Regions from separate parts of the Schaalia sp. 19OD2882 genome, predicted to be linked through region 2. Evidence: riboswitches for the same ligand, from Rfam matches in the RefSeq annotation. Region 2 holds a riboswitch; the other holds the start of a gene.
What was found. Region 2 has a riboswitch for thiamine pyrophosphate ahead of I6B53_RS10610 (thiamine ABC transporter substrate binding subunit). Riboswitches for the same ligand answer to the same signal wherever they lie in the genome.

Region 1 (7,191 bases), 570 kb from region 2:
CTCATCGTCGCCCTCGGGGCGCGTTTCGACGACCGGGTCACCGGCAACCTCGACTCCTTCGCCCCCCGGGCCAAGGTCGTCCACGTCGACATCGACGCGGCCGAGATCTCGAAGAACAGGGTCGCCGACGTGCCCATCGTCGGCGACCTCGCCCTGGTCACGGACGCACTGGTCGACGCCTTCCCCGCCGCCCAGGCCGAAACGGGCAAGGCCGACCTGTCCGGCTGGTGGCGCTACCTGGACCGCCTGCGCAGGAAGTACCCGATGGGGTGGGCCCAGCCCAGCGACTCCATGATGGCCCCGCAGGACGTGCTCACCCGACTGTCGCGCATCGCCGGCCCCGACGCCATCTACGTCACCGGTGTCGGACAGCACCAGATGTGGGCCGCCCAGTTCATCGGCTGCGAACACCCCCGCCACTTCCTGTCCTCGTGCGGGCTGGGAACCATGGGCTTCGCGATCCCTGCGGCCATGGGTGCCCGGGTGGGAGCCCCGGACCAGGTGGTGTGGGCCATCGACGGTGACGGGTCCTTCCAGATGACCAACCAGGAGTTGGCCACCTGCACCGTCAACGGCATCCCCATCAAGGTGTGCCTCATCAACAACTCAGTGCTGGGCATGGTGCGCCAGTGGCAGTCACTGTTCTACGGGCAGCGCTACTCGAACACCACGCTGAACCCCGTCGAGGGGGACCAGGTCCCCAACTTCGAGATGCTGGCCACCGCCTACGGTGCGGCGGCGCGGACCGTGCGCAGCATCGACGAGGTCGACGAGGCCATCGAGTGGGCCATGTCGATCAACGACCGCCCGGTCCTCATCGACTTCCGCGTCTCCAAGGATGCGATGGTGTGGCCGATGGTCGCGGCAGGAGTGTCCAATGACGAGATCCGCTATGCCCAGGGCATGGCGCCCGACTGGGAAGTGGAGGACTGACAATGGCACAGTTCCACACGCTGTCCGTCCTGGTGGAGAACAAACCGGGTGTCCTCATGCGGGTCGCCTCCCTGTTCGCCCGGCGCGCGTTCAACATCAAGTCCCTCACCGTGGGTGAGACCGAGGTCGAGTCCGTTTCACGCATGACGATCATCGTCTCCGCCGAGGACACCCCCTTCGAGCAGGTCACCAAACAGCTGAACAAGCTGGTCAACGTCCTCAAGGTCGTCGAATTGGAGGAGGAGGCGAAGGTCGAGCGTCGCCTGCTCATGCTCAAGGTCCAGGCCGACCAGTCGCGCCGCACCGGCGTCCTGCAGGTCGTCGACCTGTTCCGTGCCCACGTCGTCGACGTCCAACCGGACACGGTCGTCATTGAGTCCATCGGCTCGCTGCCCAAGCTCGAGGCGCTGCTGCGCGCCCTCGAACCCTACGGAATCAAGGAAATCGTCCAGTCGGGCGCCGTGGCGATCGGCCGCGGGTCGCGTTCGATCACGGATCAACTGAAGGAGAAATGACCATGGCAGAGATCATCTACGACGACGGCGCCGACCTGTCGATCATCCAGTCCAAGAAGGTCGCCGTCATCGGCTACGGCTCCCAGGGACACGCGCACGCCCTCAACCTCAAGGACTCCGGAGTGGACGTCGTCGTCGGACTGCGCCCGGGATCGTCCTCGTGGGAGAAGGCCGAAGGCGCGGGCCTGGCCGTCAAGGACATCCCCGAGGCCGTCGAGGGCGCCGACGTCATCATGATCCTGACCCCCGACCAGGCCCAGCGTCACGTCTACGCCGAGCAGATCGCTCCCAACCTGAAGGACGGCGCCGCCCTGTTCTTCGCCCACGGTTTCAACGTCCGCTTCGGCTACATCGCCCCCGAGGCCGGACACGACGTGTGCATGGTCGCCCCCAAGGGCCCGGGCCACACGGTGCGCCGCCAGTACGTCGAGGGCAAGGGGGTGCCGGCCCTGGTCTGCGTCGAGCAGGACGCCTCCGGACAGGCCTGGGAGCTGGCCCTGTCCTACGCCAAGGCCATCGGCGCCACTCGCGCCGGCGTCATCAAGACCACCTTCACCGAGGAGACCGAGACGGACCTCTTCGGCGAGCAGGCCGTCCTGTGCGGTGGCGTCTCGCGCCTCATCCAGTACGGCTTCGAGACCCTGGTCGAGGCGGGCTACCAGCCGGAGATGGCCTACTTCGAGGTCCTCCACGAGCTCAAACTCATTGTCGACCTCATCAACGAGGGCGGGATCTCCAAGCAGCGCTGGTCGATCTCGGACACCGCCGAGTACGGCGACTACGTCTCCGGCCCTCGCGTCATCGGCCCGCAGGTCAAGGAAGCCATGAAGGAGGTCCTTGCGGACATCCAGGACGGCACCTTCGCCCGCCGCTTCATCGCCGACCAGGACAACGGCGGCCTGGAGTTCAAGGCGCTGCGCGCCCAGGGCGAGGGCCACCCGATCGAGGCCACCGGCCGTGAGCTGCGCGCCAAATTCGGTTGGGCCCAGGTTGACGCCGACTACACGGAGGGCTCGGCCGCCCGCTGACCCCCACTGAAGGCCCGGGGCCCGCGTCCGGTGGATCCCACCGCCGGATGCGGGCCCTTCGGAGTCGGCGCCGACCTCCTCGGACCAACGGGTGGACGCTCCGGAAGGGGGCGCCGGGCGGCGGGTTGAATGCTGCCATGACGATTCTTGATCTGGCAGTGATTCCCGGCGACGGCATTGGCAAGGAGGTCGTGCCCGAGGGACTGAAGGTCCTGGCTGCGGCACTGGCCGGCACCGGAGTGGAGTTCACCACCACCCACTACGACTTGGGCGCCGATCGCTGGCACCGCACCGGCGAGACCCTGACCGACGCGGACCTGGAGGCCATCAAGGGTCACGACGCGATCCTCCTCGGAGCCGTCGGAGACCCCAGCGTGCCCTCCGGTGTGCTGGAGCGCGGGCTGCTGCTCAGGCTCCGCTTCGCCCTCGACCACTACGTCAACCTGCGCCCCTCGAAGTACCACGAGGGCGTGCCCAGCCCCCTGGCCAACCCGGGCGACATCGACTTCGTCGTCGTACGCGAAGGCACCGAAGGCCTGTACTGCGGCAACGGGGGAGCCGTGAGGGTCGGCACCCCCCACGAGATCGCCACCGAAGTCTCCGTCAACACCGCTCACGGCGTGGAACGCGTGGTCCGCTACGCCTTCGCCAAGGCCGCCTCGCGCCCCGCCAAGCACCTGACCCTGGTCCACAAGCACAATGTTCTGGTCCACGCCGGACACCTGTGGCGCCGCACCGTCGAGGCGGTGGCCGCCCACTACCCCCAGGTCAGCGTCGACTACTGTCACGTGGACGCCGCCACCATCCACCTGGTGACCGACCCCCAGCGTTTCGACGTCATCGTCACCGACAACCTCTTCGGTGACATCCTCACCGACGAGGCCGGGGCCGTCACCGGCGGCATCGGTCTGGCGGCCTCCGGAAACATCAACCCCGATGGCGTCTTCCCCTCGATGTTCGAACCCGTCCACGGCTCCGCCCCCGACATTGCGGGGCAGGGCAAGGCCGACCCGACGGCCACCATCAGCTCGGTGGCCCTCATGCTCGACCATCTCGGACACGCGGCCCCTGCCCGCCGCATCGAAGCCGCCATCGAGGCGGACATGGCGGCCCGGGCGACTGCGGCTGCGGCAGGAGCGCCCTTGGTGCGTTCGACCAGTCAGATCGGCGACGCGATCGCCGCCCTGGTCCACTGACGGGCGGGGTTGTCTCCCGGCGCACACTGCGCCTATCGTTGAAGGACATTGCACGGGAGCCCTCATCCAAGGGCTGAGAGGGAGGTCGAGCCTCCGACCGGTGAACCTGATCTGGGTCATGCCAGCGAAGGGACGCAAGTCCACCCCCACGGGTGTCCGTGCTCGCACGCGACCTCGGAGGGGACATGGACACCAGCAGTCGGCTTCCCGACCGCCTTCCCGGCGACGACCCGCAGATGAGCGTGGTCGATCCCGTGTGGCCGGTCATCACCCGTGAGGCCGCAGGGGCCGTCCTGGGGGCACTCGCCAGCCCGGTGCGCGCCACACGGGTCCTCACCGTCTCCTCGCGGCCCATGGCCGCCGCCTCCTTGGTCGACACCGACGCCGGTCCCCTCTTCCTCAAACGCTACGGCCACGCCAGCGTGCGCCCCGCACACCTGGAAGCCACCCACCGCTTTGTCGCCCACCTGGCCGACCACGGTGTACCCACCCCGCGCTTCCTCCCCTTCTCATCCGGTAGGACCGCCATGACCTGCGAGGACGGAATCTGGGAGGTGTGCGGGGCCGCCCGCGGCGAGGACCGCTACCGCCTGACCCACTCCTGGCAGCCTCCCCGGAGCACCGCGGACGCCCACGCCCTGGGCAGGGCGGGAGCGGAGATGGCCCTGGCTTCGGCCTCCTTCGATCAGCCGCGCCAGGCCGACGCCATCTACCAGAGCCGCCTGGACCTGTTGGCCGACGCGGACCCGCGCGGCCGCGTCCACGAATGGCTCGGCCGCCACCGCGCGGTCACCGAGGTGTTCGAGCTCCTCGGCGCGGACGTCGACTCGGTGATGGCTCCCCACTTCGAGGCGGCTGCCCGCCTGAACGGTCACCTGGCCGACATGCCCACCCAATGGACCCACGGAGACCTGCACGTCTCCAACGCCTTCTGGGACGAGGACGGGGTGTGCGACCTCGTCGACTTCGGCCTGGCCGACCGCAATGTCGCCGTCCTGGACCTGGCGGTCATGGTCGAACGCAACGCCTTCGAATGGCTGGAGATCATGAACGGGCGCACTGATGCCGTGCGTCGTGACATCGCCGAGGCTCTCGTGCGCGGCTGGCACGAGGTGCGCCCACTGGACCCGGCCGAGCGCGCCGCCCTGCCGGCCATCATGCCCGTCGTCCAGTCCGAGTTCGCCCTCAATGTCATCGAGTACCAGTGGGGGGTCCTCGGCAACGAGGCCTCGGCACGCTGGGCCCTCGACGTGTTCCTCGGCGCGCACACCACCTGGTTCACGTGCCCCCAGGGCCGGCAGTTCACCGCCTGGCTCGGCACTCTGATGTGCGACCTGCCCGAGGGGCCCGCATCGCCCGAAAGGAGAGACCACCGATGACCCGTACGCGCCGCCTGACACCGTTGGCCGCCCTGGCGCTCCTGCCCGCGCTGCTCACAGGACTCCTCGGATCCTGCACCGCCGGGGCGCCCGTGACCCCCGACGCCTCCGGGGCCCGGAGCGCCGAGCCTGCGAAGGTGAGGATCGTCCTGGACTGGACACCGAACACCAACCACACGGGAGTCTTCGTCGCCCAGGAACGCGGCTACTACCGGCAGGAGAACCTGGAGGTCGAGATCCTGCCCTTCAACAAGGCGGGGGTCGAAGCCGTCCTGGCCACCGGCGGCGCCGACTTCGGCTTCTCCGGTGCGCCGTGGACCACGCAGGCCAATGTCAACGGCCAGGACGTCCAGATGGTCCTGACCCTCATGCGCAAACCCGCCGTGGCGATCGCCGTCAAGGCCGACAATCCGTCGATCTCCTCACCCAAGGACCTGGATGGCAGGACCTTCGCCTCCTGGGGCTCCTCCGAACTGGTCGGCTCCGTCCGCGAGATGATCCGCGCCGACGGTGGCACGGGCACCTTCGACCAGGTGATGCTGGGCACCAGCGCCTACGAGGCCGTCCACTCCGGCACCGCCGACTTCGCGCAGGGCCTGGTCACTTGGGAGGGGATCGAGGCCGACCTGCGCGGCACACCCCTGCGATTCTTCCGCCCGGCGGACTTCGGCGTGCCCCTGGTGCCCTCCGAGGTCGGGATCGCCTCGACCCGCACCTACCTGGCGGACCACAGCCAGGTGGCCCGAAGGTTCCTGCGCGCCACCCGCCGGGGGTACGAGGACGCCGTCAAGGACCCGGCGGGCACGGCCGACGTGCTCGTCGCCGCCAACCCGCAGGCCAAGATCGACCCCGAATTGGCCCGGTGTTCCCAGCAGCTTCTGTCCACCGAGTACTGGCCCGACGAGGACGGGCGGGTGGGGCGCTGCGACCGTGATGCCTGGCAGGCCTACCTCGACCACCTCGTCGACAAGGGCTACTTGGTCGACTCCACGGGAGCCCCCGTGACAGTGGCGCCGAAGGTGGACGACCTCGTGACGAACGAGTACCTAGAGTGAGATCTCGGTGGCGTCCGCGCGTGCTCGTCGCCGCGTCGGCGGGTCCGGTGCTCCTGGGAGCCTGGGAGGGGATCGTGCGTGTGGGCGACGTCCCCGCGAGGATCCTTCCTGCCCCGTCGAGCATCGTCGAGGGCGCCGTGGGGGACTGGGTGAACCTCGGCCGCGCCAGCATGACCACCGTGGTCGAGGGAGTGAGCGGGCTGTTGCTGGGCATTGCCGTGGGGGCCCTCCTCGCCCTGGCACTGCACCTGTGTCCGAGTCTGGGAGCAGGGGTCCATCCGCTGCTGGTCGTCTCCCAGGCGGTCCCCCTCATCGCGGTCGCGCCCCTCATGGTCATCTGGTTCGGATTCGGCGTGAGCTCGAAGATCCTCGTGGTCGCCGTCTTCTCCGCCTTCCCGGTGGTCCTTCCTTTCCTCAGAGGTCTGGATCTGGTGCCCCGCTCCCATGTGGAGGTGGTGCGCGCCCTGGGGGCCGGCCGGGCGTGGGTGCTGGCGCAGGTGCGCCTGCCCTGGGCGTGCGAGCGCTTCTTCTCCGGGGTGCGGATCTCGGCGACCTACGCCTTGGCCACCGCGGCGACCGCCGAGTTCATGGGTGCCCGGGACGGGCTGGGCATCTACATCCTGTCCGCCCAGTCCTCATTTCGCACGGACCTCGTGTTCGTCGGCGCAGCAGCCCTCACCCTGCTCACCGTGGTCCTGGTCGGTGTGGTCGTCCTGGTGGAGGAGGCCGTGCGTCCGAGACCGCGGTTGTCGGGCAGGCGCAGGGCCTTGGCGCGGGTGGTATCGGCGTCGGGGCCGAGGGAGTCCCAGGTGAGGCCACCGGTGCGGCCCGGCCCATCGGTGACGGTCCGGGGGCTGGGAAAGACCTTCCGGGGGCAAGGCGGCCCCGTCCCGGCGATCTGCCAGGTCGACCTGGATCTGGAGGCGGGCTCCGTCATTGCCCTGGTCGGCCCCTCCGGATGCGGCAAGTCGACGATTCTGCGGATCCTCGCCGGCCTTGAGGTGGCCGACAGCGCACGCATCGAGGTCGATGGGCAGCTGCGGCGCAATCTCAGGGATCTCATCGCGTGGATGCCGCAGGGGGAC
Region 2 (7,191 bases):
CCCCGGACTCCGTCGAGCATCGCGAGCAGCAGGAATGGGACGACGACCAGGAACAGGGGGGTGATGCGTGCGCCGGTCTGGGCGACCAGGGCCGCGGATTCCTCCATGCCGCCAATCTTGGCCGTGGCGGTCATGGGGATGGCCATGGCGCCGAAGCCGACATTGAGGGAGTTGCCGACCATGGTGGCGAGGGCGGCCTTGACTGGGGGAAGGCCCAGTGCCAACAGCATGGCGCAGGTGATGGCCACAGGGGCGCCGAAACCGGCAAGGCCTTCCATGAGGCCGCAGAAGGCAAAGGCGACCAGCAGCGCCTGGACGCGCACGTCGCCCTTGCCGACCAGTGAGAACACGGTGCGCACGTCCTGGCCGCGGCCGCTGGCCTCGGTCAGGTCGTACAGCCACACGGCCATGACCACGATGTAGGAAATGACCAGCAGGCCGAAGGTACCGCCCTGCGTGGCCGAGAGCACGGACAGGGCCACGGGCATGTGGAATCCGAAGACCGCCACGGCCACGGCGACCGCCAGCGACACCAATGCGCACCAGTGGGTGGCGACCTTGAACACGCCGAGCATGACGAAGAAGAGCACCAACGGTACCAGTGCGAGCAGGGCACTGAGTGGCAGTGAGCCCGCAACCGCAGTGGTCGAGGGTGTGAAAGCGCTCTGCAGCAGCAATGGGGCGGTCACTGTGGCCTCCTCGGGTCGGTGGTGCGTTGTCGCTTCCCGTAGGGCGCCTTCCTTGGCGTCTTGTCAGAGTCTAGTCCTTCGAGAACCGGACGAAGGGCGCCTCCGCCCGCGGGTCGTGTACGACTCAGGTGAGCACACGGATGTCGGCCAGCAGGTCCGGCCTGTGGCGCACCAGGTGCGCACGGTCCTGTTCGGCCCAGGTCTGCCACCACGGGTCGAAGACCTGGCCGTCGCGCGCCAGGGCGCGGGTTCGGCGTTCATCGTGTCCTTTGGCGGCCTCGACCCACACGGCCAGGTCGGCCACGGCGGAGGTTCGTGGCGTCAGGCACCCGCATCCTTCGACGAGGACGGGGCGGGTGGGGTCCAGCAGGACGGCGCCGCCCGCTCGTGAGTGGTGCCAGTCCCAGACTCGATGGCCTGTGCGCCCGGGCCGCTTCTGGCCGTGACCGAGGGCCATTGCCCGGGTCTTTGCGGGTACTGGTGGTGCCTCACCGGTCGCCTTCGCAGGTGCGCCCGGCCCGGTCGCGGAAGTGTCCGACCGCGCGTTGACCGTGAGCGGGCCCGAACCGAGCACTCCCGCGCCCACGTCGACAGCGGGAATCCCTGTGAGCAGGGCTTCCACTGCCGCGGTGCCCGCCTGCATGCCCAGCCAGCCGGGGTAGAACAGGTCGGGACGAAGCACCTGGACCTGTGGGGCGCGCGGGCGGACGCGGAGTTCGGCGATCATGTGCCCCGCGTCCAGGTGGACGCCGATCCTGATGCCGCTGGTACGCAGTCCTTCGAGCAGCGCGCGGGTGAGCGTGGTCTTGCCGGAGCCGGACGGGCCGTCGACCAGGACGATCCCGGCCCGCCACCGGCCGCCGCCGTGTCCGTGGAGCAGCGCGGAGCGGACGCGAGTGAGAAGCCACGGGGGAATGCGCTTGTCAGCGTCGAAAGTGAGAGTCAGGGTCACTGGTGCCCGCCGGTGACGAAGGGGCATGCATCGAGGTCCAGGGCCAGGCGCACCCATCCGCCGATCAGCGAATCCGCATCGACGCGCACGGCGGGGCCCTGGGGGATGTGGGCATCGGCGACCTGGCCCGCCACCAGCACTTCGACTTCTGTGCGCCCACGCGCTGCGCGGGCGTCGCGCACTTCGGCCAGCAATTCGATCCGGCCACCGGCAGCAACCGCCTCAGGGGCCAAGGCGCCCTCGCCCGTGGACGGCGCAGGACTGGCCTCGACGCCGACGACGGTGAGCGCGCCGGGAGTCACCGCCCGCCACCGGGGCCCCTTGGACCCCTCCGAGTCCCCGACGGAAGTGGCGGGGAGGAAGGGCCCGTGGCCGAGGAATTCGGCGACTTCCCTGAGCCCCGGGTCCGCCCACAGGTCCCCGGGCCGCGCCAGCGCCACCAACCGACCGTCCACCATGACACCGACCCGGTCGGCAACGGCGAAGGCCTCGTCCTGGTCGTGGGTGACGTAGATGCAGGTGGAGCCCGTGGTGCGCAGGATCGCGCGGATCTCTCCGGACAGGCGTTCGCGCAATGAACGGTCCAGGGCGGACAGCGGCTCGTCCAGCAGCAGCAGCGCCGGTTGCGGCGCCAGCGAGCGCGCCAGGGCCACGCGTTGGGCCTGCCCGCCCGACAGGGAGGTGACAGCGCGGCGGGCGTACTCGCCCATTCCGACCAGGTCCAGGGTGTCCGCGACTCGGCGGGTGCGCTCGGCGGGCGAGAGGTGACGCAGGCCATAGGCGACATTGCCGGCGACGTCACGGTGGGCGAAGAGCTGCCCGTCCTGGAACATGAGGCCGAAGCCGCGGCGGTGCACGGGCACCGCGCCCACGTCACGCCCCTCCCAGGCGATGGTGCCCTGGGCCACGGGTTCCAAACCCGCCACGGCACGCAGCAGGGAGGACTTGCCTGAGCCGGACGGGCCCAGAAGCGCCAGGACTTCGCCGGGCTCGATGTCCAGGTCGACATGGTCGACGGCCCTCGTGTGCCCGTAGCGCACGACCAAATCTCGCACGGACAGGCCGAGAACAGGTGTCATTGGAACTCTCCCGCGGTGGAGGGGCGGCCCTTTTCGACCAGGACCATGAGTGTGGCCGCGATCAGCGCCAGCAGCACGGAGGCGGCCACTGCCACTCCCTGCTCGGCGGCGTCCGGGCGTGAGACCAGCCGGTAGATCATCACCGGCAGGGTGGGGGCGTCCGGGCGCGACAGGAACGAGGTCGCCCCGAACTCCCCCAGCGAGGTCGCGAAGGCGAAACCGATGGCCACCGCGCCGGCTCGAACCAGGTGTGCGCCGTCAATGGTGGCAATCACGCGCAAGGGACCGGCCCCCAAGGTGGCGGCGGCCTCACGTTGGCGCGGGTCGATTGCCCGAAGGACCGGGGCGACCATGCGCACCACCAGGGGCACTGCGACGACCGCCTGTGCGACGGGCACCAGCAGGGCGCTGCCGCGCATGTCCAGCGGAGGAGCGTTCAAGGTGATGAGGAACCCGAATCCGACGGTCACCGCGCTGACCCCCAGGGGCAGCATGAACACCGAGTCCAGGACGGCCAGTGCCCGGCGTGCACGTGGCGTGCGCGTGGGGCGGGTGACGACCAGCGCCACCAGGGTTCCGACGATGAGGGCGATGGCTGCGGCCTGCGTGGCCACGACCATCGAGTTCCACGCGGCCTCCAGCGCGCTGACGCGAATGGCGCGCGACAGGTGCGCATCGGCCAAGCCCGCCCAGTTGGCCAGTGTGAACTGTCCCTTGCGGTGGAAGGAGCGCCACAGGAGTTGTGCCAACGGGGCGGCCAGCAGGCCGAACACGACCAACGCCGTGAGCGCTGCGGCCGGGGCGTCCGCCGCCCCCAACGGGTGCTCGACGGCATCGGAGCGCAGAGCGAGGGCGCGTTCGGAGCGCCTTCTGGCCTGCCCGGCCGCCCACAGGGCCGCGGCGATCACCAGCACCTGGACCACGGAGAGCACAGCGGCCCCCCGAAGGTCCAGGTAGGCGGTGGTCAACAGGTAGATCTCCGATTCGATGGTGGCCAGCTCCACCCCGCCCAGGATCAACACGATGCCGAAGGCGGTCGCACAGAACAGGAAGACCACCGAGGCCGCCGAGGCAATCGCCGGCAGCAGTGCCGGCAGGGTGACGGTGAGGAATGCGCGGGTGGGCGTGGCCCCCAGTGCCCGCGCAGCCTGGACCATGCGCGGATCCAGGCGCGACCACACCGATCCGACCCCGCGCACCACCAGCGAGTAGTTGAAGAAGACCATGGCCGCCAGCACCGCCCACACGGTTCCGTCCAGGTGCAGGTCCTCCAGCCAGCCTCCGGGCACCAACAGGGAACGGAAGGCGACGCCGACCACAACTGTCGGCAGGACGAAGGGCACGGCCACGGCCGCCCTGGCCACGGAGCGGCCCGGGAAGCGACACCTGTACAGGACGTGTGCGCCGGGGACCCCCAGCAGCACGGACACGGTGGTGGCCGCGGCCGCCATGCCCAGTGTCAGGCCGATGATGCGCCATGTGCGGGCCCTGGTGAAAACCTCGTGGAAGGCGCCCGTGTCCAAGGCCCCGTCCTCGCCGACGAATCCGCGAGCCACCAGTGTCGCCGCAGGCCAGGCAAAGAAGAAGCCGAGGAAGACCAGCGGCACCAGGACCGCCGGCGCCCAGGCGAGCAGACGCAGTCCCGCCCTCGTCCCCACTGCGACTCGGGAGGTGACGCCGCCCACCGCTGGGACGACCGGGTCCTGTGCGGCGGCGCTCATGGGCGCCCGGGGACGAGGGCGGGACGGCTGGGCGACACGTTCAGCCGATGACCGTGGACTGCCAGGTCTTCAGCCACTGTTCGGCGTTGGAGGCGACCTTGTCGGCGGGGATGATGACGGGCTGGTCGGACAGTGGGCCGAAGGTTGTCAGCGTCTGGGGCGCCTTGGCCCCGGGGTTGGCGGGGAAGGTGTAGGTGATTTCGGAGATGGTCGCCTGGACCTCGGGGGTCAGCAGGAACTCGATGAACTTCTTGGCGGCGTCGGCGTTCTCGCTGCCCTCCAGCACGCCTGCGTACTCGACTTGGCGGTAGCAGGTGGCCGGCAGGGAGGCGGTCGTGGTGTCCTTGCCGTCCTCGGTGACCGAGTACGCGGGCGAGGAGCCGTAGGAGACCATCATCGGGCGCGGGCCCTTGCCTTCACCTGCGGAGTAGTCGACGTTGAACGCATCCGACCAGCCTTCGGAGACCTTGAGGCCGTTGTCCTTGAGGGACTTCCAGTATCCGGTCCAGCCGTCCTCGCCGAAGTGGTTGATGGTGGCCAGCATGAAGGCCATGCCGGGGGTGGAGGTTGCCGGGTTCATGGCGACCAGCAGGTCCTTGTACTCGGCTTTGGTCAGGTCCTCCAAGGTGGCGGGGGGCGTGAGCTTCTTGTCGGTGAACCACTTCTTGTCGAAGTTGACGCAGACGTCGCCCTGGTTGATGGGCACCAGGCCGGGCTCGCCGGCGAAGTCCAGGGCCTTGTCGGGGGAGGTGATGCCCGCATCCTTGATGACGCCCTTGCCCGCAAGGCGGTAGGAGACGGTGTTGTCCACCCCGTAGACGGCGTCGCCCTGCGGGGCGTCCTTGGTCAGGACCAGTTGGTTGGCCAGCGTGCCTCCGTCACCGACGGCCTGGATGGTCACCTTGATGCCCGTGTCCTTCTGGAAGCGGTCGAGCAGTTCCTGCGGGAACTCGAAGGAGTCGTGGGACAGGACGGTGATTGCGCTGTCGGCTCCGGCCGACGCGCCGGAGGCCATGGCGTCGCCGGACTGGCCGGCAGTCGCGGAGTGGCCGCTCTGGGTGCTTGCGCCGCCCGAGCAGGCGACCAAGCCGAGCATCAGCGCCGACGTGGCCGCCAGAGCGCCGAGTCGCGCAAGGGAGAGGGTGGTGGTCATGTGGGTTTCCTCCTCGTGGTGCGGGAGGGGAACGGGCGCGCATTGCCCGAGAGAAGTGACTTCCTACGCCGGTATTGTCCGGATCAGGTTCGAGGGTCTGCGATCGCACTCTCAGCTCCCGTGAGGGGGCTCCCCTGTCTTGCGTCGCCGAGTCTAGCACCGCCGCCAGAGGCACCCGCTTCGGAGTTCGGGGGTGAGGCGGGCCGGCTGAACGTGGCCGGTGCTTCCCGGGCGACCCGGTTGCGGGAGTCAGAGGATCACGGGGTGCGAACCTGCAGGACGGGGCCCAGCGCCAGTCCTCCGACCACGAGGATCAGACCCACACTGTGCAGCTCCTTATGCATTGGCCTTCTCCTTGCGTCGCGCCACACGTGAATCATGTTTCAGTTTGCGGATCCTGACCGATGTCGTCAGCGATCCGCCAACCGATCCACAGGCCTCTCAAGGCGCGCCAGCATATGTTCTGCCTTCTCGAGCGACATTTCGCAGACACGAAGCTCAGCCACGAACCGTGCGAACTTGGGGGCGCCCGCTGACTTCAAACGCTCGGCCTCCAAGTACGGCACCCCTCGCTTGTGGAAGTGAATGGCGGTTCTCAGAGCTGTCCGGACAATGAGGTTGCGCGAGGAGTGAGCAACCAACATGAGGAAGTCATCCACATTCATGACTTCGAACCTAAAGTCGTGTTCCTCGCTGAAACCCTTGCCATCATTTGTCAACAAGATGTCAGCATCTCCAGCAATGGCGGCTCCGATGACATGTCCGTCGAAGAGATCTGCCGGATTGTCGGTCGGCCGGAAGTCTCTCACCTGCCCGTTCGGGAACGACTCCTTGATTTTTTCAGAAATGTCCGAGATCTGGCCGCCATTCCAGTTGGGATTCTTCTTGCGCAGGTTAGACAGCACCTCCGCCAAGATGTCGTCCGTCCACAAAACTGTAAAAAGGGATGAGCGCGGATCAGTCGCCAGAAGACAGACCCAGTCACGAAGGGTCCGCGAGAACCAAATATTCGCGTCAACCAGGACGACGTGCCCATAGCCGTTCATGGGCCCTCAGCTGAAGTCCTCGATGTCGGTTTCAAGCTCCATCATTTCCAAAACTGCGCGCCGCTGAGCAGCACGTTGGCGCGCACGCAACTCCAGAATGTCACTGGCCTTGAAGCGAGTGTGCGTTCCCACCTTGTGGGAGGCAATGGCCCCCTCACGTACACGTTTCATCAAAGTGGGACGCGAGATGCCGAGCACATGGGCCGCAGCACTGGTGGTGAGCTCTTCCGGCATCGAAGCGATGGAGAACCCGCCCCCGTCCCGGACCACTCGCAGAGCAGACAGGACCACGCCGACGAGTTCATCGGGCAGATCGATGCTGGTACCGTCATCCGCACTCAGGTGCAGACGGACCTGATGCTGCCTCTCTGGACGAAGCAGCTCCGGCTCGATCGAAAGCGCACTTGCATGCTGCTTCTCGGTGACGAATTCCTGGTCGAGCACTGTTGCCGCACTCATCACTCACACCCTTCGACACGTCGGTCGCGGACACCTTCCACGCCTGCGGTGTGTCGCAACCCTAACATCTCTTTCAGTCACAAGTGAAGCCA

Region 1: it holds a riboswitch for thiamine pyrophosphate, as region 2 does, so the genes downstream of both, I6B53_RS08345 (phosphotransferase enzyme family protein) here and I6B53_RS10610 (thiamine ABC transporter substrate binding subunit) in region 2, are expected to answer to the same signal.

What each region holds. Positions count from the first base shown of each region.
Region 1 covers NZ_CP065521.1:1,894,187-1,901,377, reverse strand. Annotated here, with positions in the region: gene I6B53_RS08365 (acetolactate synthase large subunit) at 1-933, shown strand, start outside; gene ilvN (acetolactate synthase small subunit) at 936-1,448, shown strand; gene ilvC (ketol-acid reductoisomerase) at 1,451-2,476, shown strand; gene I6B53_RS08350 (3-isopropylmalate dehydrogenase) at 2,614-3,672, shown strand; TPP riboswitch at 3,715-3,823, shown strand; gene I6B53_RS08345 (phosphotransferase enzyme family protein) at 3,858-5,051, shown strand; gene I6B53_RS08340 (ABC transporter substrate-binding protein) at 5,048-6,106, shown strand; gene I6B53_RS08335 (ATP-binding cassette domain-containing protein) at 6,127-7,191, shown strand, end outside.
Region 2 covers NZ_CP065521.1:2,462,375-2,469,565, forward strand. Annotated here, with positions in the region: gene I6B53_RS10590 (L-lactate permease) at 1-689, opposite strand, end outside; gene I6B53_RS10595 (hypothetical protein) at 814-1,641, opposite strand; gene I6B53_RS10600 (ABC transporter ATP-binding protein) at 1,638-2,720, opposite strand; gene I6B53_RS10605 (iron ABC transporter permease) at 2,717-4,441, opposite strand; gene I6B53_RS10610 (thiamine ABC transporter substrate binding subunit) at 4,482-5,594, opposite strand; TPP riboswitch at 5,638-5,740, opposite strand; gene I6B53_RS10615 (PIN domain-containing protein) at 6,005-6,640, opposite strand; gene I6B53_RS10620 (helix-turn-helix domain-containing protein) at 6,647-7,084, opposite strand.